3 regions of the Ferdinandcohnia sp. QZ13 genome follow, and region 2 is predicted to be linked to each of the others. Evidence: riboswitches for the same ligand, from Rfam matches in the RefSeq annotation. Region 2 holds a riboswitch; each other region holds the start of a gene.
The links. Region 2 has a riboswitch for cyclic di-GMP ahead of RGU12_RS00185 (EAL domain-containing protein). Riboswitches for the same ligand answer to the same signal wherever they lie in the genome.
Positions count from the first base shown of each region.

Region 1: linked by a shared signal. The riboswitch ahead of RGU12_RS19310 (peptide chain release factor 3) and the one ahead of RGU12_RS00185 (EAL domain-containing protein) in region 2 are both predicted to bind cyclic di-GMP.
Region 3: linked by a shared signal. The riboswitch ahead of RGU12_RS15435 (anti-repressor SinI family protein) and the one ahead of RGU12_RS00185 (EAL domain-containing protein) in region 2 are both predicted to bind cyclic di-GMP.

Region 1 covers NZ_JAVIVW010000015.1:1,118,043-1,128,602, reverse strand. Annotated here, with positions in the region: gene RGU12_RS19345 (winged helix-turn-helix domain-containing protein) at 1-178, shown strand, start outside; gene RGU12_RS19340 (ATP-binding protein) at 175-1,578, shown strand; gene RGU12_RS19335 (S1C family serine protease) at 1,701-3,107, shown strand; gene RGU12_RS19330 (foldase protein PrsA) at 3,133-4,002, shown strand; gene RGU12_RS19325 (hypothetical protein) at 4,333-4,518, shown strand; gene RGU12_RS19320 (NUDIX hydrolase) at 4,530-4,985, shown strand; gene RGU12_RS19315 (DNA-binding protein) at 5,119-5,688, shown strand; cyclic di-GMP riboswitch class I at 5,702-5,786, shown strand; gene RGU12_RS19310 (peptide chain release factor 3) at 6,186-7,769, shown strand; gene RGU12_RS19305 (FecCD family ABC transporter permease) at 7,822-8,880, shown strand; gene RGU12_RS19300 (ABC transporter ATP-binding protein) at 8,890-9,678, shown strand; gene RGU12_RS19295 (ABC transporter substrate-binding protein) at 9,675-10,560, shown strand, end outside.
Region 2 covers NZ_JAVIVW010000001.1:29,643-40,202, forward strand. Annotated here, with positions in the region: gene RGU12_RS00140 (NAD(P)H-dependent flavin oxidoreductase) at 1-55, shown strand, start outside; gene RGU12_RS00145 (class I SAM-dependent methyltransferase) at 506-1,225, opposite strand; gene RGU12_RS00150 (DUF5634 family protein) at 1,468-1,773, shown strand; gene RGU12_RS00155 (hypothetical protein) at 1,867-2,007, shown strand; gene RGU12_RS00160 (hypothetical protein) at 2,158-2,307, opposite strand; gene RGU12_RS00165 (hypothetical protein) at 2,326-2,460, opposite strand; gene RGU12_RS00170 (DUF1292 domain-containing protein) at 2,702-2,965, shown strand; gene RGU12_RS00175 (hypothetical protein) at 2,975-3,352, shown strand; gene RGU12_RS00180 (erythromycin esterase family protein) at 3,362-4,630, shown strand; cyclic di-GMP riboswitch class I at 5,016-5,100, shown strand; gene RGU12_RS00185 (EAL domain-containing protein) at 5,269-7,545, shown strand; gene RGU12_RS00190 (diguanylate cyclase domain-containing protein) at 7,600-9,279, shown strand; gene RGU12_RS00195 (3-ketoacyl-ACP reductase) at 9,349-10,065, opposite strand; gene RGU12_RS00200 (hypothetical protein) at 10,431-10,560, shown strand, end outside.
Region 3 covers NZ_JAVIVW010000015.1:347,920-358,479, reverse strand. Annotated here, with positions in the region: gene RGU12_RS15500 (DUF2512 family protein) at 1-157, opposite strand, end outside; gene RGU12_RS15495 (YqzG/YhdC family protein) at 219-563, opposite strand; gene RGU12_RS15490 (YgaN family protein) at 665-1,288, shown strand; gene RGU12_RS15485 (hypothetical protein) at 1,386-1,985, shown strand; gene RGU12_RS15480 (hypothetical protein) at 2,031-2,627, opposite strand; gene RGU12_RS15475 (helix-turn-helix domain-containing protein) at 2,741-3,124, opposite strand; gene RGU12_RS15470 (TasA family protein) at 3,434-4,066, shown strand; gene RGU12_RS15465 (TasA family protein) at 4,197-4,784, shown strand; gene tapA (amyloid fiber anchoring/assembly protein TapA) at 4,901-5,755, shown strand; gene sipW (signal peptidase I SipW) at 5,752-6,333, shown strand; gene RGU12_RS15450 (TasA family protein) at 6,387-7,013, shown strand; gene RGU12_RS23775 (DUF5658 family protein) at 7,173-7,469, shown strand; gene RGU12_RS15445 (hypothetical protein) at 7,484-7,687, shown strand; gene RGU12_RS15440 (helix-turn-helix domain-containing protein) at 7,729-8,055, opposite strand; gene RGU12_RS15435 (anti-repressor SinI family protein) at 8,225-8,353, opposite strand; cyclic di-GMP riboswitch class I at 8,383-8,472, opposite strand; gene RGU12_RS15430 (YqhG family protein) at 8,851-9,645, opposite strand; gene RGU12_RS15425 (DEAD/DEAH box helicase) at 9,623-10,560, opposite strand, start outside.

The sequences.
Region 1 (10,560 bases), on a different contig from region 2:
TTCAAGGGAACAGTTATTGGATCGTGTATGGGGTTATCAATTTTATGGAGATGAGCGCACGGTTGATGTACATATAAAGCGGCTCCGTAAAAAACTAGGTACCGCCAACCAACCCTTTTTCCATACCGTTTGGGGTGTAGGCTACAAATTCGATGAGTCCATTGAGGGAGAAAAATGAAATTTCGGTATATGTTTCAGCAGCTTGTAAGTCACATAAGCGTGATTGTGGTTGCATTTGTTATTTTAAGTATTGTGTTCGCGCATTACGTTGGAAATCTTGTCTTTGAAGAAAAAGTTCAAGAATTGACGACATATGGTGAGAATATCATTACCGATATTAGTCGTACTTCGAATGTCGATGGATTAATTCGTCAATACTCAAACATGTTAGCTGAGAGAAATATATTATTTACGGTGTTTGATGAAAATGGTGTAAGCCTAAGTGCTGTAGGTGGATTTGTACCACAAGTGGAGTTGAAAAAGAAGGAATGGGACAAGGTCCGAAGTGGGCATATCGTGTCCGTCAAACAGGATTATAAGCGTTTTGAGCAGGAAGTAACGTTTATTGTCATGCCATATATGGTTGGTCAAACCTTTGTCGGTGGTGTCCTTCTAGCGTCACCCATCAGTGGAACACAAGAAATGATTCATGATATTAACCAATATTTGTTTTACACGATGTTTTTGGCACTAGCAGTTGCTATTTTAATGAGCTGGCTTTTGTCGACGATTCATGTGAAGCGCATCAAACGCTTAAGAAAAGCAACCTCGATGATTTCGGATGGTGATTATTCAGTGGAATTGCCTTCATCTGATTTTGATGAAATAGGTGAGCTATCTAAGGATTTTAACAAAATGGCGCAACGTTTACAGAAATCAATGGAGGAAATCGAAAGCCTTGAGAGCAGGAGACGGAAATTCATGGCCGATGTTTCTCATGAAATGCGGACACCTCTCACAACGATTAGTGGTGTGATTGAAGGATTAAAAAACGATCTGATTCCAGAAGAAGAAAAGGAAAAGGGAGTTCAATTAGTAAGTCAGGAAACAAAGCGCCTTATCCGTCTGGTGAATGAAAACTTGGACTATGAAAAAATTCGCTCCAATCAAGTAACGCTTCAAAAAGAAACGATTGAATTAGTCGAAGTGCTAGAGGTTGTAAAAGATACACTTGAGCCACAGGCGGATGAAAAAAATGATCAAATAATCGTTGAGGTCCCTGAAGGTTTGATGATTACAGCCGATTACGACCGCTTGATACAAATTTTAATTAATATTATAAAAAACAGTATCCAATTTACAGATAACGGCACTATTTGGATTCGAGGAAGAGCAGGAGAGCATGAAACAGTCATCGAAATCGAAGATACTGGAGTGGGAATTGATTCGTCAGAAATCGAGAACATCTGGCATCGTTTTTATAAAGCTGATGTTTCACGAACCGGAACGCCATTCGGTCAATTCGGTCTAGGACTTTCGATTGTGAAACAGCTCGTCCAACTTCACAATGGGAAAATTGAAGTGTCTAGTGAAAAAGGAAAAGGAACAAAGTTTGTCATTCGAATACCTTCAGAGTAAATCCATCATTTTTTTGATGGATTTTCTTCAATTTTTTCCATGTCTTTTCAAGGTTTGTTAATATTTTGTTCATAATTTTTGTCTATGATAAATACATGGAGTTAGTTAAGGAGGAATTCATAATGGAAAACGATAAACGTTTTAATGAATTTAATCATACAGAAGAGGATCCAAACAACTTAGAGAATAGTGAAAATCGTATTGAAGAAAATCAATCTGAACAACCAGAGATGAAAGTAGATCCTGAAGTAGAGCAAGAGCTTTCTGTTCCGGTGAAAGCAGAAACGGTTCAACAATCGGCGGTTACTGAAGAAACAACACTTCGCTCATCAAAGCCAAAAGAAAAAAAGTCAAATGGAAAAATGAAAGGCTTTCTATCAATGGTATCTGCTGGTGTCCTTGGTTCGGCATTAACGCTGGGAGTCGCACCACATATTGACGGATTACAGGGATATTTTAATTCAGATACGCCTTCAAATGAGAAGCAATCAGAAGTGATTGAAGCTTCTGGTCCTGTGAAAATCCAACAAACAGCAGTCAGTGACTCAACGTCTTCTGTTGCAGATATGGTTGAAGATGCATCAAAAGGGATCGTTGGAATTACGAGTATGCAAGCACAACAAAACCCGTTTGGCAGAAATAACTCACAAAGTGTCCCAAGTGGAACAGGTTCCGGAGTTATTTTTCAAAAGGATGGCGATAAAGCCTATATTGTGACGAATAACCACGTCATCGAAAATGCAAATGAAGTGGAAATCTCCCTTTATAATGGTGAAAAAACAATGGCTAAGTTGATTGGAACAGATCCATTAACCGATTTAGCGGTTTTAGAAATAGATTCTAAGAATGTAGAGGCGGTTCTACAATTTGGTGATTCTGAATCTCTACGCCCTGGTGACCAAGTATTTGCAATTGGAAACCCACTTGGACTTGATTTGTCAAGAACGGTTACTTCAGGGATTGTAAGTGCGAAGGATCGTAGCATTTCAGTTGATACCTCAGCAGGTAGCTGGGAATTAAACGTTATTCAGACAGATGCTGCAATTAACCCTGGTAACAGTGGTGGTGCACTATTAAATACACAAGGGCAAGTTATTGGAATTAACAGCTTAAAAATTGCAAATAGTGGTGTAGAAGGATTAGGATTTGCGATCCCTAGTAATGATGTCGTACCGATTATTAACAGTTTAATTGAAAGTGGTAAAATTGAGCGTCCATTTATCGGTATTGGATTGGCGGATCTCGCGGAAATACCTAGAATGTATTATGCCGACCTTCCTGAAGATATAAAAGAAGGAGTTATCGTAACAAGTGTTGCACAGAACTCTGCTGCTGAGAAAGCTGGCTTAAAAATGACCGACGTGATTGTGAAAATCAATGATACTGAGGTTAAGAGTTCAATGGATCTTCGAAAATACTTATATTCAAAAGTAAAAATTGGTGATGAAATTGAATTAAGCTTTTACCGCGGCGGTAAACTTGAAACAGCAAAACTAACCTTAACAAGTAATAATACTGGAATTGAATAACGCTTAGCGGTGAAGGGAAAAAACAATGGGGAAAACAAAACTAGCCTGGGTCGTTGGGGCAATCTTATGTATTGTCATAGCGATCATTGGATTCACATATGTAAAGAAGGATGTAGTTGCAAGTGTAAATGGCGTAGAAATTGAGCGCGATGAACTGCACACATCATTAGAAAAATTTTATGGTTCACAGGTTTTAGAAACATTGATCACAAATAAAATCATTGAACTAGAAGCAGAGAAAGAAAACATAACGGTCTCTGATAAAGAGCTGGATGAGGAGTTACAGGCATTAATTGACTCCTATGGAGGAGAGGAAACCTTTACGAGTGCCATTGAAGCGAGTGGAGTAACCCGTAAAGAAGTCGAAGACGATATCAAACAGTTTATCCAAACGAAAAAACTACTTGAACCAAGAATTGAGATTACGGATGACGAGGTAAAAACGTATTTTGAAGAAAACAAGGATTCCTTTGTTCAGCCTGAACAAGTTCAAGCAAGTCATATCTTAGTTGATGATGAAGCCACTGCAAGTGAAGTTGCTACAAAGCTTGCAGATGGTGCAGATTTTGCTGAATTAGCGAAAGAGTATTCAAAGGATACTGCTAATGCAGAGGCTGGTGGAGAGCTTGGCTATTTCGGAAAAGGTGAAATGGTTGCTGAATTTGAAAATGCTGCATTCTCGATGGGAATCGATGAAATTAGTGCCCCTGTAAAAACAGAATACGGATACCATATCATCAAAGTGACCGATAAAAAAGAAGCGAAAGAAGCTACCTATGAAGAAAGCAAAGACTCCATTTACAAAGTCCTGTTTGATCAAAAAATCTCAGAAGAATACAGTGCTTGGTTGACTGAAAAAACAGAGGAATACAAGATCGAACGAAATCTATCATAATATGTTTTAAGACCCAAACCTAAATATGGTTTGGGTCTTTTAATGTTTAATTGGTTCTTTAAGGAAATACTTCCGACAAATTTTTCTATTGGCGACAACATTTCCCGGGAAACGACAGCATGCATTTGTTACTGACAGTATTTTAATAAAGAGCAAATTAATCAAATTTCACTAAATGGTTAATTGTGGTATTATTTCCACAAATAACAAATATTGATAATAGGGGTGAAATATGAAATTTATCATTGTTTGTCTTTTTATCCTATTTATTGTGAGTGGGATCGTAAAAAACAAAGATAAGAATTATGCCAACAAGTAGGTGTGTCACTGATGCTTCTGGGGACTTTAAAAGCATTAGCCTTATACAACGTCGACAGTTTTTTAGGTGACGATCCTGTTCCATACTTAGATATTTTTTTCATTAATCCAGAACGAATGGACCTTTATGGGAATCTATCAATTGGAGTAGCACTATTTGGGCTTATCATATATCTGTTTTCAGAGATTAAAAGATAGGAGGATTTGTCATGGGCTATATCGAAGAGCTAAGAAAAGTTGTTGGCAACCGACCGCTTAATTTAGTTGGTACGGCAGTTGGAGTAATTAATGAAAAAGGTGAAATCTTGCTTCAGCAACGAAAAGACGGTGTTTGGGGTGTTCCTGGAGGATTTTTAGAATTAGGGGAATCCACAGAAGATGCGGGTAGGAGAGAAGTACTAGAAGAAACAGGGCTGCAAATCGGAAAAATGGAACTAGTAGGCGTGTTTTCCGGAAAAGGCCACTTTGTCAAACTACCAAATGGAGATGAGTTTTATCCCATTACCATCGCTTATATCACAAGAGAGATTGTTGGAGGACAGCTTGACGTGAATCGTGAAGAAGGGCTTGATGTACAGTTCTTTAGTCTCTATTCACTTCCAGAAAACATTAATCCGCTTATTTCCAATTTACTACATACTTACCGGCAAACTAGAAAAGTATAAAAAGCACTTGACAATCTTCAAAAAAATAAATTTACCAATGTTTTTTTAGTCCAATAGTATGATATGATAGTGGTATGTCATCAAAAGGCCTTTCATTCTTAGTGCGATTAAGAATGAAAAGGGGAATTTTGATTTGAAGAAAAGAACATGGACGTATGAAGAAATAGAGTTTCTCAAGGACAATGTAGGTCGAATGAAAATCTCTACGATTGCGAGTCACCTACATAGAACGGAGACGGCCGTTGAATTAAAGATTAAGAGATTAGGGATTTCCAATACAAAGTCTTTCACCGGTCAGTTAACGATGCATGAATTGGCAACTCTATTAAAAATTGATCCAAAGTCTGTAAAGCTTTGGATTGACAACCATGGATTAAAGTACACAAAAAAGGCAACACGAAATACACGGAAATTTTACTTTATTAAACCTGAAGATTTTTGGGATTGGGCAAAGATCAATAAAGACCGAATTGACTTCTCCAAAATTGAAAAAAATGCAATCGTACCTGAACCTAGCTGGGTTGAAGGGGAACGTTCCAAGCAGAAGAGGGTCAATTACCGGTCATGGACTACTGTTGAAATTCATTCCATGATTGAGCTTGTCGCAATGGGTAAACCATTTTCAGACATTGGAAAAAAATTAAACCGTAGCCCAATTAGCATTCAACGTAAATATCAGCGTATGCGTAACGCCATTAGATAAGCAGAATACCAAACTATACAAAAGGCAAAATTGTTGAAAAACAATGACGCAAAGCCACGGGCCTAAGGAGAACTCTCTATGGCGGCCGGGTTGCTATAGAATGGAAGGGTACCTTTATTTGATGACGAAAAAGTGGGAGAGACTAGTTGGTAACTAGCCTCTCCCGTTTTCTTTTTGCTAGCTTATTGATCTAGTGACTTACTATCTAACTCTTTAACGCCATTCATAATTTGTACTGCAAAACCGACACAAGTAAGAATAATACTTAAAGTAAGAAAATATGCTACAAACATGTAACCTTCACCTCATTACAGTATTTTTTCTATTTCTACTTTTAGTATAGTGTGAACCTGTGTAGTAGGCTGTGATGTGTATCACAGAATAGCCTCTTTTTTTGATATTCCTCGTGAAAATTGGAATCAATTCACGTTGTAGTTCTTTTTTTAATGTGATATATTTTTTTAGATAGAAATTGTGATAACGGAAGGATAATTTGCATGAGCTATATAGATGAAGTTCAAAAACGAAGAACATTTGCCATCATCTCACACCCGGACGCTGGGAAAACGACGATGACTGAAAAATTGCTTTTGTTTGGTAACGTGATTCGTGAAGCGGGAACAGTTAAAGGAAAAAAATCAGGAAAATTCGCTGCATCGGACTGGATGGAAATCGAAAAGCAACGTGGAATCTCGGTTACATCAAGTGTGATGAGTTTTCCTTATGAAGACTTTTACGTCAATATTTTGGATACACCAGGACACGAGGATTTCAGTGAGGACACGTATCGGACATTAACGGCTGTTGACAGTGTTGTGATGATCATTGACTCCACAAAGGGTGTTGAGCCACAAACGATTAAGCTTTTCAAAGTTTGTCGAATGAGAGGAATTCCGATTTTTACATTCATTAATAAGCTTGACCGTGAAGGTAAGGATCCACTTGATCTTTTAGCGGAAATTGAAGAGGTGCTTGGGATTGAGTCCTATCCAATGAACTGGCCAGTTGGTATGGGCAAACGATTTTTAGGGATTGTCGACCGTTATAACAATCGGTTCGTTCATTTTACTGGGAACGAAGATGAAAAAATCATTCCTTTAGAGGAGCTAGAGGACGGCAAGCATCCAGCCATTACAGATACACCGGTTTATGACAGTACACAAGATGAGTTACTCCTATTAGATGAAGCTGGAAACAATTTTGATGTGGAGCGTGTCGCTAACGGAGAGCTTACTCCTGTATTTTTTGGTAGTGCACTCGCAAACTTTGGTGTGGAAACATTTTTTAATACATTTTTACGATTCGCATCAGCACCGAAGCCTCGTAAAACAAATCTTGGCCTAGTTCCACCAGAGGACGAAACGTTCTCGGGGTATATTTTTAAAATCCAGGCAAACATGAATACGAAGCACAGGGATCGAATTGCGTTCCTACGTGTCTGCTCTGGAAAGTTTGAACGAGGCATGAGCGTTAACATTACTCGTACCGGTAAATCCATCAAATTGAATCAGACCCAACAATTTATGGCGGCAAGCCGTGAAACAGTTGATGAGGCATATCCTGGGGATATTATTGGTATTTATGACCCGAACGTATATCAAATCGGTGATACATTAATTGCTGGTAAAGAAGATATGCATTATCAAGAGTTACCTGTGTTCCCACCGGAAATGTATCGTAAGGTTCGCGTGAAGAACGTGATGAAGGCGAAGCAATTTAGAAAAGGAATTGAGCAACTCGTACAAGAAGGTGCGATTCAATTATTCAGACAGGAAACAAATGATGATTTCATTCTAGGTGCGGTTGGTCAGCTTCAATATGATGTGTTTGAATATCGATTAGAAGCAGAGTACAATGTTTCAGTTGAATTTAGTTCCCTCGGGAACCGGATTCCAAGATGGATTGCTAACAAGAATGTAGATACACGTCTATTCGATTCAAGAAGTTTACTTGTTCGTGACCGAAATGAACGCTATGTCGTTTTATTTGAAAATGACTTTACGTATCGTTATTTCCAGGATAAAAACAAGGACATCGAACTCATTGACTTATATGAAAGTAACGACTATAAAGGTGTTTAAATTAAATCGCCCAGAAACTTTTCTGGGCGTTTAGTTTATGAAAGGATTAGCTATGAGCAGAAATTTGTTTCGAAAAATCTTCAATCAGGACCAACCGAATATAAAAGTTATTACAATGCTGCTACTTGTTGTTAGCATTGTTTCCATTCTCTTGGCGATTGGAATTGGACCTGTTTCTGTTAATCCACATTTAGTTACCAAGATTCTTCTTGCAAAACTTCCTTTTCTCACGATTGAATCTAGCTGGACACAGGTTGAGTACAATATCGTCTGGGGATTGCGTTTGCCAAGGGTTTTATTAGGAATGATTGTCGGTGCCTCACTAGCGATAACAGGAGTTGTTATGCAGGCATTGGTTCGTAACCATTTGGCAGATCCTTTTATACTTGGGGTCTCATCCGGTGCGTCTGCAACGGCAACATTAGGGATGCTATTTGGTGCCTTTTCAATTTTTGGGACATACTCACTATCAATCAGCGCGTTTATTGGTGCTGCTGTGACGATTATAGTAGTTTATTTACTCTCAAGAGTGAACGGTCGAATTAATGTCACTCATCTTTTACTATCGGGTGTAGCAATTGCCCTCATGACTGATGCTTTGACAAGATTTATTACGCTAAGTGCTCCAAATGCTTTGGGATTACATAATGCTACTTTTTGGATGTCGGGTAGTTTAGCTGGGGCGAAATGGGGCTATTTAACGCTACCACTGATTGTGGCTGTTATTTGTATGGTGGTTTTGATGAGCCAATACCGAGCTCTAAACGCCTTACTTTTTGGAGATGATACAGCTGGAACATTAGGCTTTAATGTGGCAGGATTGCATAAAATGCTAATTCTCGTCGCCTCCCTTTTAGCTGGGGTAACAATTGCAGTGAGTGGTTCAATCGGGTTTATTGGGTTAATGGTTCCACATATTGCAAGGTTGCTCGTTGGATCCGACCATAAGCGCGTCCTTCCTATAAGTGCTTTGCTGGGAGGAATTTTTGTGATTTGGACCGATGTTGCTGCCCGCATGGTGATTGCCCCGGAGGAATTACCAATTGGAATTTTAACCGCATTAGTCGGAGGACCCTTTTTTATTTGGTTATTAAAATCAAAGAAGCAATGAGGTGATGAATTGAAGCTACAGGTAGAGAATTTATATTTTTCATTGGATGAGAAACAAATTATTGAAGATATGAATCTACATGTCTCAGAAGGCGAGTTTGTTGGAATCATAGGACCCAACGGAAGCGGAAAATCAACCCTTTTAAAAAATATCTACCGTGCATTAAAACCGGATTCCGGGGTTGTATTTTTGGACGGGAAGAATATAAATAAAATGAATCCAAAGACGGCTGCGAAAAAGATGGGGGTAGTCGGGCAGGAAAATGAAGTTCCGTTTGATTTTAAAGTGGAAGAGATCGTTGCCATGGGCAGAAGCCCCTATAAAGGCTTTTTTGAAGGTGATAGTCTGCAAGATCGAGAGATTGTTGCAGAAGCGATTAAGCAAATTGGTATGTTCGAAATGAATAAGCGGAATTTTAGCGATCTGTCAGGCGGAGAAAGACAACGCGTTCTACTAGGACGGATGTTAGCACAGCAAACCGATTTGCTGCTTTTAGATGAGCCGACAAACCACCTCGATATCCAGCATCAGTTGCAAATTTTTGACTTAATTAAGGGGCTAGGGGTTACCGTTTTATCAGCCATCCATGATTTAAATCTCGCCGCTCTTTATTGTGACCGATTATATGCCGTCAAGGATGGACGAATGCTGTTGGCAGGTACAACCGAAGAGGTGTTAACTTCTGAAACAATTTACAAGATTTACGGTGTTCGGTCGGATGTAATGATTCATCCAGTTACTAATAAGGTGGCAATTACCTTTTTACCGCAAAGTTTACTAGAAGGAGAAAATAAATGAAAAAACTAGTATTTGTTTTAACAGGGATGCTCGTGTTGATGTTAGCAGGATGTGGCGGGCAAAAAGAGGACACGTCTGCAAAACAATCTGAGGACTCTCTCATTATTGATAATTATGGTAGAGAAGTAGAAATGACAGAAAAGCCTTCTAAGGTGTTAACATTGGGGCCGAATGCAACAGAATTATTCATTGCGTTGGGACTATCTGATTATGTTATTGGGAATAGCTTAGATAATCATAGCCGTGGCGCTCTGCCAGAATATGCGAAGGAATATGATAAAATCCCTGAGCTTACATATGGTTCTGCTACAAGAGAAGCTGTACTAACAAGTGGAGCGGATTTTATTTATGGAATCGACTGGGAATTCGGCAGTGAAGGTCTGGATGTCGACGAGCTTGATAGCTATGGTATCAAGGTGTATATGAACATGGCAACTACAATGGAAGAAATCTATCAAGAAATCCTTGATCTCGGTAAGATTTTTGAGATTGAAGAGCGAGCGGAAGCATTTGTTGCTGAGCAGAAGGAACGAATTGCTGAGGTGCAGGAGAAATTGGTCGGACAGGAACCAGTCGATGTACTCGTTTATGATAGTGGTGGAAATGGCGTCTTTACAGCGGGCGGGACAAACTTTGAAACATTATTGATTGAGCTTGCTGGGGGACGAAATGTTTTTGAAGATATTACGGATAAGCAATGGGCCACTGTCAGCTACGAGGAGGTACTTGCTAGAAAGCCTGATGTGATTTTGATACACGACTATGACGCACCATCGATTGAGCAAAAAATTAAAGATATCAAAAACGACCCTGCCCTTTCACAGTTAGAAAGTGTCAAAAACGAAAGCTTTGTTGTTATTTCATTAGAAAGCGTATTACCTG
Region 2 (10,560 bases):
TCCTGTCAGAACTATCATCCACAATATTATGACTGAATACAAAGCCTGTATCTAAGGACCTTATCCTAAAAAAGAGTAATGGTAGTTTATGATAAGAGCGGTCAAGGTATTTTTAGCATATGGAAACTCTTACTTCCTAGGGGTGAAAAATTCTAAAGTAGTCCTGTTGGTGAATCGGGACTGCTTTTTTGTCGTTCCTTTGAATGTATTTTCCGTACTACCATCCCGTCATAAATCTTTCACATTTACAGATGCCCCCTTTTCTGAACTCCTTTCTATAACAAAGACAAGAGGGGAGTTCCAACTGGGACTAGGAACCGGTCCTGAACATAGTGACAACAGACTTTTCCCATTCTTTGGACCATTTGGGTTATTTAGGTTCCCTTTCTTTGGGATAAGTAGATTCGGACCATTTTTCCCATTCTTTATTTAAAAAAGGATACAAAAAGGCTTGTAGTTGATATGTCCATACAGGCCTTTTCTATTTTTTAGATGTGAGTATCAACTATTTAGTACATAAAAATACCCTATAGCCCAAAGTACCTTGATATTTTAGCATTATATTATAATGCTGATGTAGAACATGATAAAGTTCAGGTTCAATTGACTTTGAATACTGGAATTTAGGCATTGAATGGTTTTGAAGAATAGATTGTGTTCCCATTAAAGTTTTTATATCTTTAAAACCGGTCATTTCAAATAAGGTAATCCAATCTTTTTCCATGAGGAGAGAATCTAACCCATAAAATTGTTTAATTTCCTCTTCAAAATTTGTCCAAAGCCTCCTATTAACGGTAAGTTCATTTGCAATAAACCGACCGCCATGTTTTAGTAAACGAATTATTTCCTTAAGTGCTCTTGGCTTGTTTACAAAAGAAAGAACCGATTCGGAAATAATAAAGTCATAATTGCTGTCTTCTAATGGACACTTTTCTATTGAGCCATGAATAATTTCTACTGGTAATTGGTATTTCGCCATTCTAATTTTGGCCTTTTTTATCATGATAGGGTTAATATCCAAACCTGTTACTTTTGCGCCATAACGGGCAGCTAAATAAGCAGATGTTTCGCCGGTACCACAACCTACATCTAATATGCGAGAAGATTTGTTAATCATTTCATTCTCGAGTATTTTCTTTGTTAGTTCAATACCACCAGGATGTGCACCACTAACACCAAATTTGGACAAAAAATCTAAATATATTGAAGTCCCAATGATAACCACCTTCTCCGTTTAACGTATTTGTATAATATGATTATAAAAATATGATGGTTCCTCCCAAGGACAGATGATTATCAAAGAAAACTATTCCTTTCAAAGTTAAAGAGTACCGTACCAAAAAGAATCCATTTGCCATTGTATATTTACCATTAATGCTTAAACGAAATGCTTATGAAGAAACACGGTTTAAATGAACGAAAGTATGGCATATTAAGGAAAAGAACCATTTGGAAGGGAGAATTTTAGTGGATTATCTATCTCGTGAACAAATTATGAATGAACTACAGCAATCGTTTCAACCATATATACAAAAGTATGGAATTGAAAATATCGGAATTTTTGAAGAAGAAGGACAAGATGATCGTTACTATCTTGGATATACAACTCGAAAAGATGGAAAAACTCATCATATTCATCTGCCTTTTCAAAAAAATAATGATGGCGGGTTAGCCCCAATTGATAGTAAGTGGACAGTAGAATCAGACAATCCCCAGGAAAAAGATCTAAAAGAATTTGAAGATCTAGATCATGTATTCCGCGAAATATACTAAAAATTATTTAGATTACATTTGTGAAAGGCATAGAAAAAAAGACAAACCAGATTAACCAAAAAAAGAAGCTGTTTTGAATTTTAGGAGGTTACTATGGAAAAGGGTCAATATGATGATGATACCAATTTAAAAAGAAAAGAAAATGAAACATTAGAAATAAGTTTAACAGGATATGGGTTAGAATCTGTTCGGAAAGAAAATGAAGAAGAATACAAACTGGAACAAAAGAAATAGCCATTAAACATCGGCAAGACGAGAACTGATTCTTAATGGGAAAACAAAAACTACATTAAAAGCCAATATTTAAAAAAACAACCCTTAAACGAATAAGAGTTGTTTTTTTATTTTAAGTTTTTTTGAAACGAAATAACTAAAAAAAGGCTTTTAAATGCGGTCATCTTCCCATGCTCTATCATAATCTCTTACAATTTGACTTTCTGTTGAAGTATCTTCTTCTAGCTGAATCTGTTTGAACTCAACAAACTCTTGGTTTGCCTTAATTCCTTTTGCTGTGTTTATTTTTATGTACTTCATTTAGGCTCCTCCTTCCGTCTATTCCTTACCTTTCTCATTTAGATATAGTGTTTTAATACCTATTTCTTGATTAGGCAAATCAAAATGGGGAGCGGGATTTGATGAGTAGGTTTTGGTAAGGTATTTATTATTCTTTTGTCGTTTATTTTTCATTTGGTCCTCCTAGAATGATTGAATGATGTTTTTAATGATTCAATTTTACAATGTGAGTTTAAAGCTATTTTTATTCCCATGACGAAGATCATTTTATTGAAAATGTCATGTTCAAAAAAGATTATCTAAAATTACCTTACTTTTTTTCTTTTCGTAAAAAATATCTTAATCAATAAAGGGTTTTTAACTAATTTCTATCGTTTAGGAAAAGATATGAATGCTGATTACAGGAGGTGTGTTCATGAACAGTGATGTGTATCGGGATAAAATTGTTGTTTTGGATGAAAATGGGGTTGAAAAAGAGTTTTCGATTGAAGCCTTATTTGATATGAAGGACAAAACATATGCATTGTTACGCTCTGAACAGGATCAAAACTACACATTTGTCATGCAAGTGGAGAATACAGAGGATGGTCAGTTTTTAACAGGAATTAACGATTCCTCCGAACGTGAAATGGTACTAGATGCGTATGAAATAGCTGTTGATGCTAATCCAGCGGAGTAAGATATCATGATGGAAAAAAAGATTGTTGACGTTATCGATCCTCAAATGAGGAAACAAATAAAGGAAGAAATTGCAGGTTTGACCTTTACCAAAAATTTTCGATCTCCTTCTGCAGAGGAATGGTATGTTTTTTTGCCGAGCTATCAAGATCCGATTACCGGAGGTGCGGCTGGAAAGGTGATTATTCATTATAACCTATTTGATACAAAGGAAATATTCATAAATACAACCATCATATTTGATGACCCTGCTTTACATCATTCGTCACTTCATCACCTTGTTTATGCGATTGCTGATGAGCTTGTAAACCGATTGGTTGGATATGCGGATACTCTTCTTTCTGTTCATTCGGGTGAGAATTCGTATAATGCAGAATATAAGAACTGAGGAGTTCATATGGTTGATAAAATGATACAAGCGATACAACAACATTCTATTCCAATTAGAAATCCTAAGGAGGACCTAGAACAACTTGTTATTTCTATTAAAAATGAGAAATACATTTTGTTGGGGGAATCCTCACATGGAACGTCTGAATTCTATAAAAATCGCAAAGAACTTACTAAAAAATTAATTGTTGAAAAAGATTTTACCTTTATCGCTGTGGAAGGTGATTGGCCTGCATGCCAAGAGGTGAATCGTTATATTAAAGGGTATTCATCTAAATACAACAATGCCCGTGATGTCCTTATGCAATTTAAACGTTGGCCAACGTGGATGTGGGCAAATGAAGAAATCATTGACCTGATCGAATGGTTAAAAGAATATAATCAAGGAAAACCGAGTGAAAAAATGGTTGGCTTTTATGGGATTGATATCTATAGTTTATGGGAATCCATGGATGAAATTATAAAGTATTTGGAAAAACGCAACTCACCAGATCTCGAGGTCGCGAGACAAGCGTTTGCTTGTTTTGAACCCTTTAATCGTGAAGCAGAAAAGTATGCATTGTCGTCTGCGTTTTATTCCGAAGGCTGTCATGAAGAAGTCACAAAACTCCTAACGGGGATAAGTGTTAACAAACATATATACCATGATTCAGAGGAAAGTAGTTTAAACGTAGAGGTAAACGCACTTATCGCTGCTAATGCTGAAAACTACTATACAACAATGATAACGAATGATAATGAATCATGGAATATCAGAGACCGCCACATGGTTGAGGTCATCCATAAAATAGATTCCTTTTATAACCATCAATCCAAAGGAATCATCTGGGAGCACAACACACATGTTGGGGATGCACGTGCTACAGATATGGCGAATGAAGGAATTGTAAATGTCGGACAACTCTTGAGGGAGCAAGCAGGTTCTGAAAATGTGTATATTGTAGGTTTCGGTACACATCATGGTACGGTTATCGCAGCTAGTGAGTGGGGTGAAAACTTTGAAAAAATGAAGACACCTCCCGCAACTACAGGAAGTTGGGAAGATCTACTATATAAAGCGGGGAATTATGATAAACTCCTACTTTTTACTGATAAAAACAGACATTTATTTGCTAACTCAATTGGCCATCGTGCGATTGGCGTTATCTATCACCCACAATATGAACATTATGGAAACTATGTTCCGTCTGTCATTTCTGAACGTTATGATGCATTTATATTTGTAAATCACACAAATGCTTTAACTCCACTTGAAGTAAGGGGTGTGTTGATTTAACTTTTTCAACGCGATATCAATACTGATGGGATGATTGAAAAAAGGTATACAATTTAGATGGAATACAATCAAATTCGATCAAAGTAAGCTAAAGTTACCGAAAATTCTTCCATGCCTGACACCTAGTATTGTTGGAAGCCTTAAATACTAGGGGCAGGCTCTTATTCGGCTCATCTTACCCACTGACCTGCCCCTAAACACTTTCACAAATCATCAAAAAACTGTGATAAGAGCACAGATACTGGGAATTATTTTGGGTATTCTTAAAAAGGGGAGAGCGTAATTTTGCATTTAATTGGTATTTTGTAAAAAGCTGTTGAATATAAAATCTTTTTCTACTATTATAAGTTAGTACTAAAGTAATACATATAGTTAATAAGCATTACATCGATAAAAGCAAACTTATCAAAAGATAGGGACGCAAAGCCACGAGCCTAACGCAATCATGCTATGGTAGTCGGGTTACCGAAATGATGGAGAGAAAAGGAAACTCCCGTTTTTCGGTGAAGTTTCTTTTTTTATTTACTGGCAATTTAATTAAATCTAAATGTATAGAACAGCTTCGCGCTGAGTAAAGACTGAAACTAATGAAAATAGATATAACATACATCACTAGATTTTCCTGGGGGAGGAAAAGAATGAAATTATTAGATCGACTCCGAAAAAAACACCATGAGGTTGATTTAAAGAGAAAAAAGGGTATTGATGCTTATTTTGAGAGTCTTTCAAGTAGTAATATGGAAACATTTGTAGAGGACATCGCAACCACATTTAATAATAGTGAAAAGCTCGATTATTATCGGTTAATATCGAACCACTTAGGTTTGGCCTTATTTACTATTGATCTTAAAAACAAAGAAATAATCTATGTTTCTAGAAAAATTGAAGAAATTTTGGAAATTTCCAAAGAGAAATTAACAATCGAGTATTGGAAATCACTTTGGTATAAAGGGGGCACTATCGATTTTTCAGCAATTTATGCGAGATTAACCAATGAAGGTAAAAATTCACATACTTATCGGATTATAACCCCAAGTGGTGCTGTTAAATGGATAAATGAAACCACAGTTGCCGTTAAAGATGAGATGGGGAATATCGGAAAAATTGTTGGAGTAATAGAAGATTGCACCAATGCTTTACATCTAGAACAGAAAATAAATTTTATCACCACTCACGACGAACTGACGAATCTTCCAAACTTTTTAAACGGAAGTGAACATATACAAGAGGTCATCGAAAGCTATAAAACTACAAGAGAAAGATTTGCTTTGTTTTGTGTGAATTTAGACGGGTTTAGCCGCATTAATAATACATTAGGATTTAAAATAGCGGACGAAGCGTTTAAGCAATTATCCATTAAACTTGAAAAATACCTAAATAAAGGAGTTTTCCTTTTCCGTTCTCAAGGAGATGAATGGTACGCTGTTGTAGAATGCTCCATGAAGAATGAAGAGTATATGAGTCATGCGAAAGAGATTATTGATATTATTCAAGCTCCACTCCAAATTCAGGATTATTCAATTCGAATCACGGCTAGCATTGGAATTAGTGTTTATCCGGATGACGGAGAAAATAAGGTTGAACTTATAAAAAATGCAAACACTGCATTAAAACGGGCAAAAAAGCATGGTGTAGCAAACTATCAATTATATGCTGCAAATATGAATATTGAATCCTTTAAAACCTTTCAATTAGAGACAGATTTACAGAGTGCCATTAAGAATGGTGAATTGTATATCGAATACCAGCCAAAAGTGGATGTGAAGTCGCAAAAAGCAACAAGTGCAGAGGCACTAATCCGTTGGAAACACCCACTATGGGGAGAAGTTTCACCATTGGAATTTATCACGATTGCAGAAGAAAGTAATTTTCACCGTGAAATCTCAGAGTTTGTCATCGATACGGTATGTAGGCAAGTGGGCCAATGGGAAGAACAAGGTATTCAATTTAACACGGTTTCATTTAATTTATCAGCTAAGGACTTTTTAAAAAGCTCCTTAATTAGTATATTAGAAACGACAATTAATAGGTATCAGATCAATCCAAAGCATCTGGAAATTGAGCTCACGGAAGGTACCTTGTTACAAGAAACAAGTGTTGTTCAGGATCAAATTGAGCAAATAAAAGCGATGGGCATTTCACTATCGTTGGATGATTTCGGGACGGGATATTCGTCCATCCATTATTTGAAGAAACTTCCTTCTGATATCATAAAAATCGATCGTTCCTTTATTCAACACATTCATAAAAATGTAGAGGATAAAATAATCGTAAAATCGATTATTGAGCTTACAAAAGGATTAAATAAAACGGTCGTAGCAGAAGGGGTAGAAAATGAGGAACAATTTAGTATCCTGCAATCATTGGGATGTGACTTAATCCAGGGGTACTATTACAGCAAATCGGTTTCTTCGAAAAGGATGACTGAACTTTTTAAAATGGATCAGATAGAGCCTGCGAGCAGTAAGTCCGGGGCTCCAATGAATCGTCGTAAATATTATCGAGTCAGTTTTCCTTTCTTTCCGTTACATACCGAAATGACAATCGTATCCTTTAACGGAAAGGCTGTTACCCTTGGAACAACGGATGTGATGGTTTTAGACATTGGATTGGGTGGGTTACGGTTTGTAAGCCATTTAAAACTTAAGCCACATACCGATATTTTGTATAACTTTAGGACCACCCTTTTAGATAAAGAAATGATTTTTAACGGAACGATCGTTCGGTATAATGAGAAAGAACAAGACATATTTGAATATGGTGTAGAGTTTCAAATGGAAGAATCTGATCGAGATGAATTTGCATCAATTTTAAATAAAGTCTCATTACAAATGAAGCAAAATCCACTGTTTAATGATGGGGATTTTATTGACGAAAATCCGAGTAGCTATCTTTCAAAAATACAAAGGCGCTAACCATGTTGAATTTGCGAAAATGAACAAACGATACCAACAAAATGGAGATGACGAATGCAGGAACTACAAAATCAATTTTTACATCGAGTCATAATGGAAGGTATTAAAGAACCATTGTTTATTCTAAAAGTCGGGGATGATACAGAGTTCTATTATGAATGCCTGAATCATATAGCCATGGAGAAAACAGGTTTAAATGAAGAAATAATTGGAAAATCCATCTCTGAAGTTTATCCGAAAGAAAGAGCGGATTTCCTTAATGAACAATATAGACTAGCCGTTTCAAAGACGGAAAGTATAAAATATACAGATTCATATAACTCGTTACTTGGGGAGAAGTATTATTCCGAAACGACCGTAACTCCACTACTAGATAGGGTTACTAATCAATGTACCCATGTTATTGCACATGTTCATGATATAACAGAGAAGAAGTGGGGAGAATTCGAACTACGGGAATATTGGAAAAAGGTAAATGAGAGCAATCAGAAGTACAGTTCCCTTTATAAGAATAATTCGGATGCGATTATCACATTTAATATCGATGGTGACATCATAGAAGGCAATAATAAGGTTGAAGCCCTAACCGGTTATAGCATGGATGAGATTGCATTTTCTGATTTATCTGCTTTATTCGATCGGAAAAATGTTGAGTTATTGCAAGCGAACTTTAAGAAAGCTATAGAAGGTGAGCTATTAGATTTTTCATTAATCATGAACAAGAAAACGGGAGAGCAAATCGAGCTTGTTGTGAAATTCACCCCGATTATTGTAAATAACCAAGTCGTTGGGATTTTTTCCATGATGAAGGATATCACAAACCTCATCCACATCACACGAAAATATATGGATACAAAACAACGTCTTAAGATTATTACCGAAAAATCACAAGACTTGATCACAATTCTGGATCCACACGGATTCATCGTTGATGCTTCACCGTCTCATAAACATATATTAGGCTATGAGCAAGAGGAATTAATAGGTAAACATTTTACTTATAATATTCATTCTGAAGATAAATCTCTTTTAGAGGAAACGATTTTACATGCGATTCATATGGACAAGTCTGGAAGAATTCATATCAGAAAAAAGCATGCGGTTAACGGGTGGATGTGGTTTGATATGAAGGCAACTCCTGTTTTTAATGAAGATAATGAATTCATTTATACAGTTTGTGTATCTAGTGATATTCAATCACAAATGGATTATGAATCAGAACTGAAGCATCTTGCATTCCATGATTCGATGACGAATTTGCCAAATCGAAGGTATTTAAAAGATTTCTTAAGAAAATCAGTAGATGATTTCGTAAATAACAAGATAAATGGACTTGTCGTTGGAATGATGGATCTTGATTATTTTAAAACAATAAATGATGAAATGGGACATGATGCTGGAGATGCTGTCATCATTGAATTTGGGAATAGAATCAGAAAAAATCTGAGGAATATCGATTTTATTGCACGTCTGGGTGGCGATGAATTTGTCATTGTCTTACCTGATACCCATGAAGACGAAATAGGGAATATACTTGAAAATATTCAGAAGGCTATACATGAACCTTGGTCCATCGGTGATAAGACGTTCTATTTAACAACAAGCATTGGGATTGGAATCGTATCTAAAGATGAAATCTCCATTTCCTCCATATTAAAAACGGCTGACATTGCTCTATATGAAGCAAAAGAAGCGGGGAGAGACACCTATAAAATAAAAACGATGGGGACATAGGTACAGGGTACTATCCCTGAACGAAAAAACCTAAACGCAAATTTGTGTTTAGGTTTTTTGTTGGAATGATTAAGGATTTGTCGACCAAAGTCCTGCGTGTTTTAACACAACACGTGGATGAAGCTTTAGTTGAGCAACCATTAATTCTGCTAAATCTTCTGGTTGCATCACTTTTTCTGGATTGCCGTCTGTTAAATTTAGCTCAACCGCCATATCGGTAGCAACCGTACTTGGTGTTAACGTTGTGACCCGAATATTTTTCTTGCGCACTTCAAGCATTAAGGACTCACTTAGTCCGATAACAGCAGCCTTTGAAGCCGAGTATGCACTTGTAACGGGTGCACCTTTTTGCCCAGCTGTTGATGAAATATTAATAATGTCCCCAGTGTTGCGTTCTAACATTTCTGGTAAAACTGCACGGGTTGTGTAGTACACACCTTTTACATTGACATCGATGATATTGGTCCATTCTTCAGGGGTTAAGTCCATGAAGCTACCGAATTTTGAAATGCCGGCATTGTTTACTAAAATATCGATTGCACCAAGTTCTCCACGAATGGATTCAACCGCTTGTGTAATCGAATCTAAATCCGCTACATTTGCTGCAGCGAATGCTACCTTCACATCATATTGTTTAAGGTCTTCTGCTACTTTTTGTACGTTTTCAAGCGTACGACCCACAAGACCTACGTGAATACCTTCTTGTGCAAAAGCGATTGCTGTTGCTCGTCCAATTCCACGGCCTGCTCCTGTAATTAATGCCACTTTTCCTGCGATGGTTTGCATGTTTTTCGCTCCTTTAGATGAGATAGTTTTATTTTAGACGAAACAACGTGTATTAAACTAGACCAATTAATATTTAAGTAAGGTCAGTAGGACCAATTGTTCTAGTGTATGATTAATACCGTTTTTTTCAAAAAATGTTTTCGCCAAAAATAATTATGATTTGTCTTCTTTAAGACTACCTTCATTCTACATATGGTTTTAAAAAATGTGAAGAATGCGCTATTGTGTGCGGAGGTACCCAAAAAAATATTTAATAAAGATGGGGAGCCTTATTTCGTCTGACCCATTACTTGGAGATAGATAGCATCAATAAAAAAATATGAAACTATTATAGAGTATAATCGTAAATGAATAGAGGTGAAAAAATGATTGAACTAATGTTACTATTTGTTTTGTTGTTACTAACAGCACTTGCTCGTTATATAGTGTTTGATGCATTTGAACCACTAATGTTTGCAATGATTTTTCTACTTCCTGTCGCATCACTTGTTATTT
Region 3 (10,560 bases), on a different contig from region 2:
TAAGCATCATAACTTCCATGAAGTGACCAACAATGGCCAGCACGACTCCGACCACAATGGGTTGATACCATGATACATAATCAACACTATCAAAAATACCAGAACAAATAGCTACAACCAAAGGTAATAAAATGATCTTCATAATAAATCCAGTCATAGCATTTACACCTCCTTTAAAGGGTATTTTTTACATAAAAACAAGACAATATGTAAATATACTAGCGATCTGTTTTAACAACCGTAATGTTTTTTACTCTCTCCGTATCCGGTTCAAAGGTGATATTCACAATAACCCCGAACTCTCGATTATCTTGTTTTAACCAAAGCTTGAAACGTTCAACATACATTCCATTTTTCTTATATCTACCAACATGTAAATAATCTACAATTTGGGCTGATGGGTATCGTTTTTGTGTCTCTTCCATCGCGAGCCTTCCCCATTTTGCATATTCAGGTACCGGTTTTTTAGATTCAGCTGTAGTAATAGAGGAATCATTCAAAAGAAAAACAGTCGGGGATAACAACAAACTAAAACAGCATCCAATCAAGATTTTCCTTAACATGACAAACACCTCGCTTTTTACTTAGATTTCCCATCTAAACGGTAAAATTATGCAGATAAAATGGGAATGTATGGTATTATGGAAAAAAAGGGGGAGTGCTGATGAGAAGGGTTTTAAAGAAATTTATTTGCGTTCTTGTATTACTTACTTTGTTTGCATGTAGTACTGAAAATGCTATCGGAAATCCAAAAGATGGTGTGCTTTCACCAGTCAAACAAAATGAAAGAAATTCACAAATTATTAGTTCATTCGGTTTTGATACATTGTTAATGTACGACCTTGATATAAAAAACGAAGAAATAAAAATGATTCATCTTTGGATTGAACATTATAAGAATGGCGAAAAACAAGAAGATCTCTTAAATGGTTCAACCGGTACTAGTGAAAAAATGACATTAGCTGCTTCAAAACTGGACTTCAAAATAGATGATTCAACTACCTATACACGTTGGACTTACTCCGTTGCTGATGGAACCACGTTATCAACATTTGAGTCATCACCGGTCGAACTAGATAGAGGGAATATAGGAATGGCACAAACATGGGTCGGCGATAAAATAAAAATAGAAGCTGAAAAACCGATTACTTTAGCATTAATCGCAAGGTATGATGGAAATGGTGTTGGAATTGGACTAGAAGATGAAGTGATAAAGAATACCATTAAAGATAGCGATGAGGTATTTGTCGTTAAAGCGATGATTAGCAAAAAAGAAGATTATAATTGAGAAAGCGATCCATTCCGGGTCGCTTTTTGCTGTATGATATGTCCACCAAACGCACATATTATCATTATGTGGAATGTTGTATATGGGAGGAAAGATCATGCGGAAACAACTATTTTTTATGGTGATTATCCTATTAAGTGTAGCCTTACTTGTTAGCTGTAAGGGTGATGACAAAGCTAAAGAAAAAAAAGACGAAGCTGAAACAAAAATTCAACAAGTGGAAGATAAAATAATTAACCTTGGCTCATTAGGGTTTACAACAGACGATCTCATAAAAAATTGGAATGAAGCTCAAGCAGAAATGAAGGATTCCGATAAAATTGACCAAATAAATGTGAGAAATGGAGAGTTTAAACACGATGTTAATGATGGAATGATTCTCGAAGGAATTGTAAATGAAACAACCAACGAGGTCATTCGATTATCGATCGTGAAAAAAGACCGAGAAGCTGAGAACCTCAACACAACTTTGGACAAATATGAGGACACAATCGCTGCTTTCTTCTTATTGGTTGCAGTAACAAATACAGAAGAGGCGGTCAAAGATCAGGACATCGGAAAAGTCACATATAAATTAGGTCTCCTTCGAGACAAAGATAAGAAAATTAATGGAACCGCAACATTGAACAATGTGACGTATAAGGCTGAGGAAAATGAGCGGGGATTGGTATTGTCGGCAGTGGAGAAGAGGGATTAATTAAAAAACCTTGAAAGGATTAATTCTTTCAAGGTTTTTTAAACTTTATTCGCCTTTGTCTTTTAGTAAAACTGTTTTTAGTTCTTCAACAATTGCATCAAACTCTTTACCTTCAGTTTCAATACCATGTTGTTTTGCAGTATCAATAATGTTATTTCTTCTAGATTCCGGTTTCATTCTAAGTTCCTCGTATTTATTGGAGGAAGGCTCAGTTATTTCAGGTTTTTCATTATATTTTTCTTTTAATTCTGATATAATCGCTTCTTCTGATTTACCTTCTACTTCAATCCCAATTTCTTTTGCTTTATGCTGAAGTATTGTAGAACGTATTTCAGTTTCTATTTTCTCCTGTGTTTTCCCTTTGGTATCAATACCCAAATCCTTGGCTTGATTTTGTAATTGTTCACTATCTCTTACCGGACGACGAAAATCACTGGAAGGTTTTGGATTAGTTGTTTCTTCAGTAATTCGTTTTTCTTTGTTTTTCGGTTCCGTTCCCTTTGGACTTTCATTAGACGTTGAAACTACGCTTTCTTTTTTTATGCTATTGCCAATATCTTCACTTGCTAAAACCGGTAATAATTGGGTGAATCCTAAACATATTACACCTATTAAACCAGTTATCAGAATTCTTCTTTTCATAGGTTTCACTCTCTCCTTTCACTAAATAATAGTAAGTTGATCTTAATAGGATTCAAGAGCAATGAATTACATCATCACTATTTCCATAGTTGTTCACTTTTAATCTAAATCATTTATTGTTTTGTCACGTTATCAATATTATTCCCTCCTTCGTTTTTTATGTGATCATTTTTCCAGTTTCTAAATTTAATGAAGTTCTGAATTTCACGGAAATCCTCTTTGCTTAATCCATCATCAATTGCTTTCATTAAAAGCTTTGTCCACTCCTTATCAAGTATTTCGTTTGTAATTGTGTCAGTTTTTTCCTCTCCTAATAAATATTCGATACTTGTATCAAGTGGTTTTGAAATCTTAGTTAAGAATTGAAGAGAAGGATTTTTTTGTACATCTCGTTCAATATAACTTAAATAAGACTTTGAAACTCCAGCACGCTTTGCAAGCTCTGTAATGGTGAGTCTTTTTTGCTTTCGTAATTCCTTAATCCTGGATCCAATCATCTTCCTTCTCCTTCATATATTGAATGCCCGCATGTTCATTATAAGGAACTTTTCGTTCTTAATAAAATAATAAAATAGTAAGAAAACAAGAGGTAATTCGAGATAAAGAACGATAATAGTTCTTTATTAAGAAAAAATGGCTGATTTTGGGATTTTTCAAATATAAGACTTATGGGCTATACTCACATTGTAAGTTCGTTAGAAAGAACAAGAAAGAACTTTATGAAGTACATATCTTGGTTGATCTCCTTATCAATACATAAGGATTCAATAAAAAATTATTTAAGGGAAAAAGAGGAGGAAACAAAAATGAGTTTGAAAAAGAAATTAGGTTTAGGGGTAGCATCAGCAGCACTAGGATTGGCATTAATCGGGGGAGGAACATTTGCATACTTTAGTGACACAGAAGTAACAAACAATACGTTTGCAGCAGGTACATTAGATCTAGCAGTTAACCCATCTGTTGTTATTGATGTTGATAATTTAAAACCTGGGGACATCATGGTTCGTGAATTCCAATTAGAGAACAATGGCTCTCTTGATATTTCAACAATTGATTTAGCTACTGCTTATAATGTTGTTGATGCAAAAGGTGATAATGTTGATGATTTTGGTAAACACATTAAAGTGCTTTTCTTAGAGAATGCTGACAAAACGGGTGATGGTTGGGTTATCGGTGACTATAATGATGTAATCTCTGAAACAACATTATACGACCTTCAAAATATGACTCCGGATGCAGTTGAAAATGTCCAACACTGGATTACATGGTTATTTGGTCTAAACGGTGAAGGTGACGGGTTAAAAGCAGGAACTAGTGACCAAATGTATGTTGCATTCGAGTTTGTTGACAATAATGCAGATCAAAACGAATTCCAAGGTGACGCTTTAGAGCTGAAGTGGACATTTACTGCTCACCAAACTGAAGGTGAATTAAGATAATAGTTCACAAATGAACAGGGGAAGGGGATTCTATCTCCTTCCTTGCTTACATACTAAGTTAAGTCAAAACAGTTATATCATATAAAAAATGTTCTTTATACAAAACAAATAAAGGAAAAGGAGATTGAAAATGAGTATTAAGAAAAAATTAGGATTATCTGCTGCAACAGCTGTTCTAGGTTTAAGTTTAATAGGTGGAGGAACATTCGCATATTTTAATGATACTGAAGTAACGAATAATACATTTGCTGCTGGAACGTTAGATATTGGGTTAAAGGGTGTAGATGATAGAGAAGAAGTTGATTTGAGTATTGACAATATGAAGCCAGGTGACTGGAAAGTCCACCAAATCCGTATATATAACGAAGGAAGTTTAGATATTAATGATGTAAAACTAAATGTAGATTATGAAATATCTGATGCAAATGGTAATAATAACGGTGAAGATTTTGCTGATCATATTTTTGTTCACATTATGAAACTTGGATCAAGGGAAGTTGTAGCTGATTGGGTACCACTTTCTCAAATTGAAAATTTAGTTGTGGCTGAGGACTTAAAACCTGAAAGTGGAAGGCCATACCAAACTGATCATAGACAAACATTACGAGTTGATTTTAAATTCAATGATAATGGTCAAGATCAAAATATCTTCCAAGGGGATTCAATAGACTTTGAATTAAGTTTTGAAGCAAGTCAAAAAGAGGGAGAATTAAGGTAACTTAATGGAAGGAGGGATCCCTCCTTCCACTTTATACATATTTATGAAAACATATGATCAACTTTGTTTTCATAAATATGTATAAATATTGTTATGAAGAAGGGCGGAACATAAATATGAATGAGAATAGTAGATTGTTAAGAGGGATAAAACAAAGAAAAAATCGATTTTTTGCCGTTCTTAAAATAGCATTAGTATTTTATTTAATGATTTTCTCAATTAAATATGTGACATCAAGTACTGCTGCCCACTTCACTTCTAGTAAAAAAGCAAATGTAACACTCACAGCAGGTACATGGGCGGATAATAGTAAATTAGCATTTATTGATAAAGGCAATATAAATTTAAAAGCATGTCCAGCAAAAATGAAAGTAACGATAAAGAATATTAGTGATAGCGATATGAAAACACCAAGTAAATTTGAAATTTACTATATTGATAAGGATGAGAATGGCGGAAAAGATAAGGGGGGTAACCCGAAAATTCAAGGAACGAAAATAGATATTCCCGAAGGACAGGATGTAATACCTCCTTTAGCAAGTGGAGAACAAACACTACTTAGCTTTGTTACAAATCAAGAGTCTGAAGAGGGCTTTTACACGTTTTATGCATATCAAACAAATAAATCTGTTGAGGATGTTTGGAGTGTAAAAGTAAAAGTAAAATGTCAACATAATCAATCGGTAAACGAACAAAGTGACTCACCTAAAGAAGAGACGCCTAAGGAATCAGTAGAAAATGAGAATGTTGAAACGCCGGAAACAAAACCAATAGAAGAAACAGGGTCAGATAAAGCTGCAAATCAGACACCAGAAAATAATGAACAAACTACTACAAATAAAAGTGAAGAAACCCCTGCATCAGCTGGAAGTAATAGCGATAACCAAACTCAAGATGCAGTAAATGTAAATAACTCACTTCCTAATGAAACGATAAATGTTGAAGGAAATAAGGAGAAGGATGGACAATGAAAAAGAAGATTCTTAAATGGTTAAATCATTTAGTTACAGGTTTATTGGTAGTTTTATTAATATGCGTTGCGTCATTAGTTGTTACATCTAAACTCTCTGGAGGGGAGCCTTCTGTTTTTGGATATCAATTGAAAACAGTTTTATCAGGTTCGATGGAGCCAGGTATAAAAACAGGTTCTATTATCGCAGTAAAAACAGGTGGAGATATGACTCGTTTCAAAGAGGGCGATGTTATCACATTTATGGAAGAAGATGAAAAACTTATCACCCACAGAATTACTGAAGTTATTAAAAATGATAATCAGCTGATGTATAGAACCAAAGGAGATAATAATAATACAGAGGATATCAATCCAGTATTAGCTCAAAATGTGGTCGCGGAATATCGTGGATTTACCATACCATATCTCGGTTACTTTGCAGATTTTGCAGACTCAAAAAAAGGAACTGTTTTATTAATGATCGTACCTGGGATTTTAATATTCCTATATTCTATTTTCACACTTTGGAGAACAATCTCAAAAATTGATTTAAATAGCAAGTCGAAAAATGCTGTTGAAGAAACTAAAACTAATTAAGGATCAATATTTATTAATATTGATCCCCTTCTAGGGAAGGAAGGGAGCATAAAATGAAGAGGGGAAAGGGTTTTCTTAGAATACTATATTTTATGTCAGTATGTACACTTTTGTTTTTTTCTCAAATAAATCAAGTCTCTGCGTCTCCAACGAAGAATAGTAAGGAAATAGACATCATGACAACTCCAGAAAAAGTATTGTTTGATATTGAAAATTTTAAGCCTGGCGACTGGGCTACTAGAACTTTAACAATAAAAAATAGTGGTTCTGAGGATTTTAAATATCTAACGTCGGCGAAGCGCAAGTCAGGGTCAAAAGAATTATATGAAGAGTTATATCTTACTATATCTGATAAAAGTGGAGAGCTTTTTAAAGGGAAATTAAGTGAATTTAATACAATCGATCCTAGATCAATTGCGAGTGGAAAACAAGAAGAATTAACTTTTACGGTAGAATTTCCGTCCCATTTAGGTAATGAATATCAAGGTTTAACAACTGAGGTTGAACTTAAATTCTATGCAGAAGGTACATTAGGTGGGGCACTTCCTGTTGACGGGCCAAAACTTCCCAAGACGGGAACCAATACCTTTAACGTTTTAATTGTAGGAATTGCTTTAGTCTTAAGCGGCAGTATTTTATTTTTAATTTTAAAAAGAAAACGCTTAAAAACCGTTCGCTAATCTATATAGATTGATAAGGTGATTGTATTTGCAATGATGTTCTTTATTAAGAAATGTTTTAATTAGAAATAGGAGCTGACTATTTCTCTCCATTGACAACGCTGTGTATTTTTTAAAAGATTCTCATCATGGATTCATATTAATTTAGTGAGGTTCTTAATGAAATTTATCCTCATACTCCTAGCAAACTTAAATCTATTAGACGCATGTATTACCCATTTTGGAATACTTTGGGGCCATATTTCTGAAGCAAACCCGATAATGTTTTCATTATACGAAATCCATCCATTTTTATTTCTTTTTGTAAAAGCAATGCTTTCCATATTTTTAATTGTACTTATTTTCATAATTCGTTTTCCAGTGAGTAAAATAATTCATACTTTATCCTATGTAGCTACTGCTTTCTACGTCTATGTTATTTCCCTCCATGGCTATTGGATTATTCAAATATCTTAAATGGAGGAAACCCAATGTATACGAAAACATGCCCAAAATGTAGCCAGCCTTCCTTTTGTAGCAGTAAGTATGGTGAATGGGACTGCCCGATATGTCAAGCCGATCTTTCAAGCCTTCGTGCACGTGATGCTGGTGATGTTTTTCATACGACTCTACATAAGAAATACACAACTACCCATCTATCTGAATCCCATACCGCTTTCGAAACATACATATAAAATAAAAAATGCTTCAGGCAACGATGTCGCCGAAGCATTTTCTATTTATTGTTCATTTTCCATTTGTTGAATTCTAAGAATGATCGAAATTCCTCTTTGGAAACTCCTGATTTCATTGCCTCTCGTACAAGCCTTGTCCATTCTGAATCAAGTTCTACCCTTTCAGGCTCTGATTGTTCGTGGAGTAATTCGTTTACTGTTACGCCTAGTACTGTAGATATTTTTTCAAGAAACTGGATAGAAGGATTTGATTGGAGATTCCGTTCGATTGAGCTCAAGTATGATTTGGCAACTCCTGCACGATCTGCTAGTTCAGATAGTGATAATTGTTTTTGTAGACGATATGTTTTAATACGTTGTCCAATCATTACTTTTCACCTTCCTTCCTATTTTTATTATAACATATAACGAAGAATATGTTTTATAATAAGAACATAAAAAATGTAAATAGTATAAAGAACCCGGTATATTAACCGAGTTCTTTGGCATCCAATTGTTTCTATTTTGTTGAAGTTCCTGTATGAATTATTAGGTCTGTTATGCTGTTTTACTTTGGAGGAAAGCTTGAATATCCTGGATGCTCATTCCCATCTCCACTGCTTCTAATATAAGGTCGATCCATTCCTGATCCAATTGCTCATTTTTGAATTGTACTTCATTTAACATTTGATTTCCTCCCAAAATACATTAGTATTCCAGGCAGTCCAGCCATCATAATTGTAATCTACAACCTTAGATCTGTGACTTTGCGTCCCTATTTTTCAATAGGTTTGCCTTTGTCTGTTCAAACCTTAGCTGACTGACCTAACACGATAGTCCATATATGTATAGAACCTTTGTATTACATTAAGAAGTATAAAACACAGAAATTACTTTTTCTGTAAAAAACTGTCGATATCAAAATATTTATAAAAGACTGATAATTAAACGTGTAAACTATCGAATAGTGGTTAAATACTCCTGTTTATGTAGAACAAACTCGAAGAACAGGGAGAAGGGCCTATGATTTGTTAACTAGTTAAAAGGTATGGTTAATGTATAACGATATTCTAAAACGATTTTTTGTAATTTTTCCAATGAAATGCAAGGTATTTGTCGAACGATTTTTTAGAAATCACCTTAAAAAAATGTAACCTACCCCCAAAAATGGGGATAGGCCTATTTCAGATCGCATTTTGACAAAGATAAAACAATCCGCCATTGATAATTTCGACAAGAACTTTCGGTTCGTATTGGTCCTTAAGTGCTTCTTTTTCAATTTCATAGCTCTCTGGTTTTTCGTCAATTCCCTCATAAAAGGCATCTAACAGAGCTAAATCCTCGTCCCAGCGTTGTCTCGCTTCATCTGCCCATGCATGATCCTGTGATTCCACATAGCCTCTCACATATTGCTGAAGACGATTGACACCACTTTGAGGTTTAACTAACGGTGACATTGTATACGTTAAATCAGGAATTTTTGGTGTGAGTGGTAGTTTTTCAAGTTTTTCCTGAAAATCCTCAACAATGATTCCGTTGATTAGCTGTAAGCCCAGTGACATTAACACGTCACGTTTACGGTCACTTTTATAGGAAACCTTTACATTCAACCCTAGCCAAGGGAAAAGGGGAGTATTTCCTTGAGTACCCGGAGGCTTTTGTTGATACAATCGAATATAGCTTGCTAGCTTTTTTGTAGATTCAAAAATTTGGTGCAAGCGAGGAGCACCGAAATGGATAAAGTCACCTTTTACACTGTCGGGCGTTTGGTCACGATCTGTAATCAATGTTAGCTTCATCGGATTCGGTTCTCCACCTGTTTTTTCAACATATGTCCAATAAAAGGGGCGGTTCATGAGTTGTTTATCCAAATCAATTGTCAATTGCACGGTCATATACCCAGGATGTCTTTCAAGAATTTCACAATGATTTGAAACAAAATAATTCTCAAGAAAATTAACGATTTCCTGTTGCTGCACGCTGCTCACCCTCATTTTGTTCTTCAAAACTAATAATCGAAGTTAAATTTTCCATTTTAATTCTCATTTCACCCTCACTCCGAGATCGAAGCATGATATCTTGTATATGATCTTCAATATTACCAAGATCCAGCCTCGTTAAAATATCATCTAGTTGACCAATGACACGTTCAAACAAATTAATTTTTTCATATAATAGCTTTAAAATATGCTCTTCAACCGTGTTCTTCGTTGCGAAATTATAAATATGAACATCCTTTTCCTGACCAAGACGATGAATACGTCCAATGCGCTGTTCAAGTCTCATCGGATTCCAAGGAAGGTCATAGTTGATAATATGGTTACAGAATTGCAGGTTAATCCCTTCGCCACCAGCCTCAGTTGCAATCAAAACCTGGAACTTTCCTTTAAACAATTCTCTCATCCAATCCTTTTTCCCACGCTTGAATCCACCTCTAAATGGAACCGATGATATTCCATTTTGCTGCAGGAACCATTGCAAGTACATTTGCGTTGCACGATATTCGGTAAAAATGATGACTTTATCATCTATTTGTTTAATTAATTCCACTGCTTTCTCGGCCTTTGAATTTTGCGTGACCTGTTCGACCTTTTTCATAAGTCCCATCACCATATCCTCAGGTACCGCAGCACTGCCATCCTCATTCTTCTTCTCAAGCATCTTTTTCAATGTAAAATAGACGGCCTCGCGACTACTGCAAGCCTCTCTTTGCAAAGTTAGAATGGAGAACATACTGGACGCAAAACCTGATAAGCTAGAACGATAGGCAGAAATCGCATCATATAACTCCTGTTCAGTCTCTGAGAACTCGATCGGAACTGTTTCAACCTTCCGTTTTGTCCATTCAATTCCCGTATCATCACGGCGATTTCGAATCATCACTTTATTGACCA